Variovorax paradoxus EPS: one gene and its partner. The protein of the gene in region 1 interacts with the protein of each later gene in a pairwise test. Links are inferred from orthologs where the notes say so. Each region holds a gene or a part of one and is shown in the gene's direction. Other genes may lie near its edges.

What was found. Proteins that work in one complex are often made in the same cells at the same time.
Region 2: the proteins of recJ (region 1) and VARPA_RS29585 interact in binary tests that used the Escherichia coli proteins (3 or more experiments, as listed by UniProt). The link is inferred for Variovorax paradoxus EPS from one-to-one orthologs.

What each region holds. Positions count from the first base shown.
Region 1 is NC_014931.1:1,440,895-1,444,569, reverse strand. The notes cover bases 345-3,344. They hold recJ (single-stranded-DNA-specific exonuclease RecJ), read left to right. Parts: upstream 345-983; coding sequence 984-2,705; downstream 2,706-3,344. Other genes in these bases: VARPA_RS06440 (hypothetical protein), read left to right, coding at 345-987. Also shown: more of VARPA_RS06440, read left to right, coding at 25-344; VARPA_RS30110 (sensor histidine kinase), read right to left, coding at 3,591-3,675. UniProt on the Escherichia coli protein: Single-stranded-DNA-specific exonuclease.
Region 2 is NC_014931.1:6,448,415-6,452,271, forward strand. What follows is about bases 1-3,520. They hold VARPA_RS29585 (DNA topoisomerase III), read left to right. Parts: upstream 1-350; coding sequence 351-3,320; downstream 3,321-3,520. Other genes in these bases: VARPA_RS29580 (SET domain-containing protein), read right to left, coding at 1-261. Outside these bases: VARPA_RS29590 (hypothetical protein), read left to right, coding at 3,567-3,752; VARPA_RS29595 (gamma-glutamyl-gamma-aminobutyrate hydrolase family protein), read right to left, coding at 3,763-3,857.

The sequences.
Region 1 (3,675 bases):
GAGGGCTTCCGGGACAATAGAGGGATGGCCGAACACCCCCCACGTCACTTGTTGATCCCCTTCGCCGGCCGCGGTTCCCCGGCGTGCCGTGCCGCTCTGCCGGCACTCAAGCTCCCGAATCTCGAATCCCTGCTCTCCCGCCTCTCCCTCGCGGACACCGACACGCAGGACGAAAGCACGCGCTCGCCTCCGCACGAGCGGGCGCTCGCCAAGGCGCTGGGCATCGCCGCCGCCGACGGCTGCATCCCCTGGGCCGCGCTCGAAGCCCGCGAGGCCGGTCTTGCCGCCCCCGACGACACCGAAGGCTGGGGCGTCGTCACCCTATGCAACTGGCAGGTCGGCATCGACGACGTGGCGCTGGGCGATCCGGCCGTCATCGAGATCGATGCCGCCGAATCGGCCGCGCTGCTGGAGGTCGCCCGCCCCTTCTTCGAGGAAGACGGCATCGCGCTGCACGCCTCGCCCACGCCGGGCCGCTGGCTCGCTCGCGCGCGCATCTTCGACGGCCTCGCCACGGCCTCCATCGACCGCGCGGTGGGCTACCCGATTTCGCAATGGTCGCCGCTGGGCGACTCGGCGCGGCCGCTGCGCCGCCTGCAGAACGAGATGCAGATGCTGCTCTACACGCAGCGCGTGAACGACGACCGCGCCGCGCGCGGCGTGCCGCCGATCAACTCCTTCTGGCTCAGCGGGACCGGCGCATTGAAAGGCACCACGCCAGCATTCACCTCGCCGACGGTCACCGACGCGCTGCGCGTTCCCGCCCTGCGCGACGACGGCCCAGGTTGGGCCGAAGCCTGGCAGGCGCTGGATGCCGGCGCCATCGCCTCGCTGCTGGCCGACTACACGCGCGGCGCCGATGTGACGCTCACGCTCTGCGGCGATCGCGCCGCGCAGCGCTACACCGTGCAGCAGCGCGGCCTCGCGCGCTGGGCGAAGAGCCTCTTCGACCGCACACGCGCCGCCACGGTGCTGGAGTCGCTGTGAAGATCATCGCCCGCGACATTCCCCCGCGCACCGTCTGGGCCCTCGAGCAGGCCGGCGTCCATCCGCTGCTCGCGCGCCTCTTTGCCGCGCGCGGTGTGATGGCCAAGGATGAGCTGGACGACGGCCTTGCCCGCCTGCTGCTTCCCGACACCCTGCGCGGCACGCGCGAAGCCGCCGTGCTGCTGGCGGACGCGATGGCGCAGGACAAGCGCCTCTGTATCGTCGCCGACTACGACTGCGACGGCGCCACCGCCTGCGCGGTCGGCGTGCGCGGCCTGCGCCTCCTGGGCGCGAAACACGTGAGCTACCTCGTGCCCGATCGCGTGGTCGACGGCTACGGCCTTACGCCGCCGATTGCCGAGCGCGTGGCCGACAGCGGCGCCGACATGCTGATCACCGTCGACAACGGCATCGCGAGCGTCGAAGGCGTCGCGGCTGCGAAGGCGCGCGGCCTGCAGGTGCTGGTGACCGATCACCATCTGCCCGGCCCCGAACTGCCCATCGCCGACGTGCTGGTGAATCCGAACCAGCCCGGCTGCGACTTCGAGAGCAAGAGCATCGCGGGCGTCGGCGTCATGTTCTATGTGCTGCTCGCGCTGCGCTCCGAGCTGCGCGCGCGCGGCGTGTTCGACGTGGCGTCGCAACCGAAGCTCGATGCATTGCTGCCGCTGGTCGCGCTCGGCACGGTCGCCGACGTGGTGAAGCTCGACGCCAACAACCGCCGCCTCGTCGCGCAGGGCCTGCGCCGCATCCGCGCAGGCGCGATGCCCGCGGGCGTCGCCGCGCTCTTCAAGGCCGCGGGCCGCACGGCGTCGGTCGCCACCACCTTCGACTTCGGCTTCGCCCTGGGCCCGCGCATCAATGCGGCCGGGCGCCTGGCCGACATGACGCTGGGCATCGAATGCCTGCTGACCGACGACGCCGGCCGCGCCGACGAACTCGCGCGCATGCTCGACGGCATCAACCGCGAGCGGCGCGACATCGAGGGCGGCATGCGCGACCAGGCGCTGCTGCTGGCCGAATCGCTCTTCGCCACCGACGGCGAAGGCATCGAGGCGCCGCCGCCGGCCATCAGCGTGTTCGACGCGAACTTCCACGAGGGCGTGGTCGGCATCGTGGCCTCGCGCATCAAGGACCGTTTCCATCGTCCGACCTTCGTGTTCGCCGCGAGTGGCGCGCCGGGCAAGGAACAGGAGTTGAAGGGCTCGGGCCGATCGATTCCGGGCTTTCATCTGCGCGACGCGCTGGACCTCGTGGCCAAGCGCCATCCGGGCGTGCTGCTGCGCTTCGGCGGCCATGCGATGGCGGCGGGCTGCACGGTGGCGCGCGAGCATTTCGAGACCTTCGAGCAGGCGCTCGCACAGGTGGCCGGCGAGTGGCTGGCGGCATCGGCGCTCACCCGCCAGATCGAGACCGACGGGCCGATCGCGCGCGAGTACATGCGCATCGACCTCGTGGACACGCTGCACCGCGAGGTGTGGGGCCAGGGCTTTGCGCCGCCGACCTTCAGCGAGGAAGTGGAAGTGGTGTCGCAGCGCCTCGTGGGCGAGAAGCACCTGGCGCTCAAGCTCCGGCACCAGGGCCAGCCGATCGATGCGATCTGGTTCAGCCACACCGAACCGTTGCCGCCGAAGGTGAAGCTCGCGTTCCGCCTCGATGCGGACGAGTGGCAGGGCGTGCGGCGCCTGCGCTTCCTGGTCGAAGGGGCGGAGTTCTAGAAGAAGAAGAAAAAGAAACCAGGCCTTTCCGGAGGACCTGGATTGCCTTGATTACCTGGTTGGAGGGGGGAGACTGCGTTTAGCCGCGCCGATTTCCGTGGTTTCAGGCACGTGCAAGCCGGCAGATGCAAGCGGTCGAATGCTCGTCGGAGCACCGTTCGACGGGTTGCACCCGCGCTCCCCCGGAGTCATCGCACGTACAAAGCCACCGACACGACCAACGCCCAGCTGTAGGCCACGACCACGCACAGCCCCATGAGGAAACCTTCCGCCCTGCGGCTGGCTTCCGTCGCACGGGAATGCGCGCACAGCGTCTCCGAATTCCGGAGCAGCAACCCGTCGATGTCCACAGCGTCAACCCCCCTCCTCGCAGCACCTCCCTGATTCACAAGCCGGCCCCATCGAAGCAATCGCTCCTCCGTCCGTGGACAGAAAAAGTCGTCACGCTCCCTCCCAGGATCTGCGTCCGATGCGGCCTGCATTGCGTTCTCTCCCCGCGCCTCCGATGAGCGCACGCCGCGACTTTAGAGACAACTGAATTTCAAACAACCAATGACTAATACCAGTCGGGCCGTGACCCGTGCAATTGCGTTGTGTGGAACAGCGACTTCGATTGGAAATAAAACTTCCGTATACGCGCCATTGCGCAACACCAGTGAATTCTGCGTATTCCCAATGGCGGGCCACGGTGCTGGAGTGCGCGATCGGTTGTGACCACGAACATCGACGCCAGGTTCAGTGCGTTGCGGCCTTGCAAGGGTGACGGTGGTCCGCCATTGCAAATTGGAATTGATGCATTGCGCATCGAATTAAAAAGCCGGCGCGGTATTTACCCAAACTTAATTGGCAATTTAAATCTCACGCCCATGCCTCGACCAATTCGAATCACCGGGAATTTTCGATCGTACCCGGCCCTATCACGAATTCCCTCGGAATAAGAATTCTGAAAAGCGTCCCCTGCCCCATCACC
Region 2 (3,857 bases), 5.0 Mb from region 1 along the record:
GATCCAGCGGGCGTCGTTGCCCTTGACGTTGCCGTCGATCACGCGACCGTCGTCGATGTGGAAGTAGAAGGTGTGATTCGGCTGGGCCGGGTCGTGCGGATGGCGGCGCAGCGCCTCTTTCCAGTTGATGACCTCGCCCTTGTATTCGATCAGCGTTTCGCCTTCGGCCAGGTCGTCCACCGCGAACACGCCGTTGCCATGGACATCCGAGCGCCGCATCTGAATGCGGCGGCCGGCGAGTTGTGGGGATTTGGAAGGCATCGCCGAAGTCTGTTAGTTTGAATATGCACACACATGCGCGTGTGCGCGTGCACACACGCGGGAAGCCGCAGAGTATAGAGAGCCCTTAGATGACAAAGACGTTGGTAATCGCAGAAAAGCCGTCGGTGGCACAGGACATCGTCCGTGCCCTCACGCCGGTGGCCGGCAAATTCGACAAACATGACGAGCATTTCGAGAACGACAGCTATGTCGTGACCAGCGCTGTCGGTCACCTGGTCGAGATCCAGGCGCCCGAGGAGTTCGACGTCAAGCGGGGCAAGTGGAGCTTTGCCAACCTGCCCGTGATCCCGCCGCACTTCGACCTGAAGCCCGTCGACAAGACAAAGACGCGCCTGAACGCGGTGGTCAAGCAGGCCAAGCGCAAGGACGTGACGCAGCTCATCAACGCCTGCGACGCGGGCCGCGAGGGCGAACTGATCTTCCGCCTCATCGAGCAGTACGCCGGCGGCAAGAGCCCGCTGGGCAAGCCGGTCAAGCGGCTGTGGCTGCAGTCGATGACACCGCAGGCGATTCGCGACGGCTTCGATGCGCTGCGCACCGAAAAGCAGATGCAGGGCCTGGCCGACGCGGCGCGCTCGCGCTCCGAGGCCGACTGGCTGGTGGGCATCAACGGCACGCGCGCCATGACCGCATTCAATTCGCGCGACGGCGGCTTCTTCCTCACGACCGTGGGCCGCGTGCAGACGCCGACGCTGTCGGTCGTCGTGGAGCGCGAAGAACAGATTCGCAAGTTCGTCTCGCGCGACTACTGGGAAATCCACGGCAGCTTCGCGGCCGAAGCCGGCCAGTACCCGGGCAAGTGGTTCAACCCTGATTGGAAGAAAGCGAACGCCCCGCTGCTGGCCAACGGTGAACCCGATGCCGAGCAGCGTGCCGACCGAGTCTGGAGCGAGCAGGAAGCCCGCGCCATCGCCGACGCTTCGCGCGGCAAACCCGCCACGGTCACCGAAGAGAGCAAGCCCACCACGCAGGCCTCGCCCGCGCTGTTCGACCTGACCTCGCTGCAGCGCGAGGCCAACGGCCGTTTCGGCTTCAGCGCCAAGACCACGCTCGCACTGGCCCAGAGCCTGTACGAACGCCACAAGGCGCTGACCTATCCGCGTACCGATTCGCGCGCGCTGCCGGAAGACTATCTGCCGGTGGTCAAGGACACCATGGAGATGCTCGCCAACAGCGGCATGAAACACCTGGCGCCGTTCGCCAAGCAGGCGGTCGACGGCAACTACGTCAAGCCCAACAAGCGCATCTTCGACAACGCCAAGGTGTCGGATCACTTCGCCATCATCCCGACGCTGCAGGCCCCGAGCGGCCTGAGCGAAGCCGAGCAGAAGCTGTACGACTTCGTGGTGCGCCGCTTTCTCTCGGTGTTCTTCCCGAGCGCCGAGCACCAGGTGACCACGCGCATCAGCACGGTGGAGCAGGGCGGCAAGAAGTACCCGTTCCGCACCGACGGCAAGGTGCTGGTGAAGCCGGGCTGGCTCGCCATCTACGGCAAGGAAGCGCAGGACGACGAGAAGGAAGACGACAAGGACGGCAAGCGCCTCGTGCCGGTGAAGCCGGGCGAGATCGTGCAGAACGAGTCGGCCGACCTCAAGGGCCTGAAGACGCGCCCGCCCGCACGCTATTCGGAAGCCACGCTGCTGGGCGCCATGGAAGGCGCCGGCAAGACCATCGACGACGACGAGCTGCGCGAGGCCATGCAGGAGAAGGGCCTGGGCACGCCAGCCACCCGCGCGGCCACCATCGAAGGGCTGATCGCCGAGAAGTACATGCTGCGCGAAGGCCGCGAACTCATCCCGACCGCGAAGGCCTTCCAGCTCATGACGCTGCTGCGCGGCCTGGGCGTGGAAGAACTCTCCAAGGCCGAGCTCACCGGCGAGTGGGAATACAAGCTCGCGCAGATGGAGAAGGGCGCCTTGAGCCGCGACGCCTTCATGCGCGAGATCGCCCAGATGACGGAGCACATCGTCAAGAAGGCCAAGGAGTACGACCGCGACACCGTGCCGGGCGACTACGCCACGCTCGCGACGCCGTGCCCCAACTGCGGCGGCATCGTGCGCGAAAACTACCGCCGCTACGGCTGCGTGGGCAAGAGCGGCACGGGCGAGGACGCCTGCGGCTTCTCGTTCGGCAAATCGCCGGCCGGGCGCACCTTCGAGGTGGCGGAGGCCGAGGCGCTCCTGCGCGACAAGCACATCGGCCCGCTGGAGGGCTTCCGCTCCAAGGCCGGCTGGCCCTTCACCGCCGAGATCATCCTCAAGTACGACGAGGAAGAATCGAAGAACTGGAAGCTGGAGTTCGACTTCGGCGACGACAAGAACGGCGACACCGGCGAGATCGTCGACTTCAGCGAGCAGGACACCGTGGGCCCGTGCCCGGTGTGCGGCGCGCCGGTGTTCGAGCACGGCAGCAACTACGTCTGCGAGAAGTCGGTGCCGACCAACGCGCAGCCGACGCCCAGCTGCACCTTCAAGACCGGCAAGATCATCCTGCAGCAGCCGGTGGAGCGCGCGCAGATGGAAAAGCTGCTCGCCACCGGCAAGACCGACCTGCTCGACAAGTTCGTGAGCATGCGCACCCGCCGCGCCTTCAAGGCCTTCCTCACGTGGAACGCCGAAGAAGGCAAGGTCACCTTCGAATTCGCGCCGCGCGAAGGCGGCAGCAAATTCCCGCCGCGCAAGACCTTCGGCAAGCCGGCGGCCAAGACCGCGGCTGCGAAGAAGGTGGCGGCGAAGAAGACGCCCGCTGCCAAGAAAGCGCCAGCGGCGAAGAAGGCCGCCGCGCCGCGCAAGCCGGGCGCGGGCCTCAAGCCCAGCGACTCGCTGGCCGCGGTGATCGGCACCGAACCGGTGGCGCGCACCGAGGTCATCAAGAAACTGTGGGACTACATCAAGGCCAACGGCCTGCAGGACGCGACCAACAAGCGCGCGATCAATGCCGATGCCAAGTTGAAGCCCGTGTTCGGCAAGGACCAGGTGACGATGTTCGAACTCGCGGGCATCGTGGGCAAGCACCTCTCGGCGCCCGACGCGGCCTGACGACACATGCGGCGGCGCGGCCTTCGCCCAAGCTGCCGCGTGGCCTGACAGGCCCATCAAGCTGGTCGTGCCTTTCCCGCCAGGGCAGGCCACCGAGATCGGCCTCTGGGGCGCGGCCGTCAAGCATCGGGCGCCAAGCCCGAATAACGGGGCGGACAAGCGCCCGGTGGCGGGTGGGTTGTTACAAGGCCGGTCGGGACGCGCGCCTATAGTGGTCCGCAGTCCCACCCATTCCTGGAGTTTTCCGTGAAGTCATTCATTGCAGCTGTGTTCGCCCTCGCGATGGGCGCCTTGGTGGCGGGCTGCGCCGGCACCGGTTCTGCGGGGCCGGCCAGCGGCGCCTCGAGTACCTCGTCCAGCAGCGGCGTCACGGTGTTCGGCACCATCGACGCCAGCGTCAGCGGCAGTTCGAACCGCTCCGACCGCCGCTGATCCTTCTTCTTCAGCGCCGCAGCAACGCCTGCCGCAGCACCCGCGCCGCGCGGTCGCGGATCTTGCCGGAGCCCGAACGCGGCGGCGTCTTCGGCGCGACCTTGG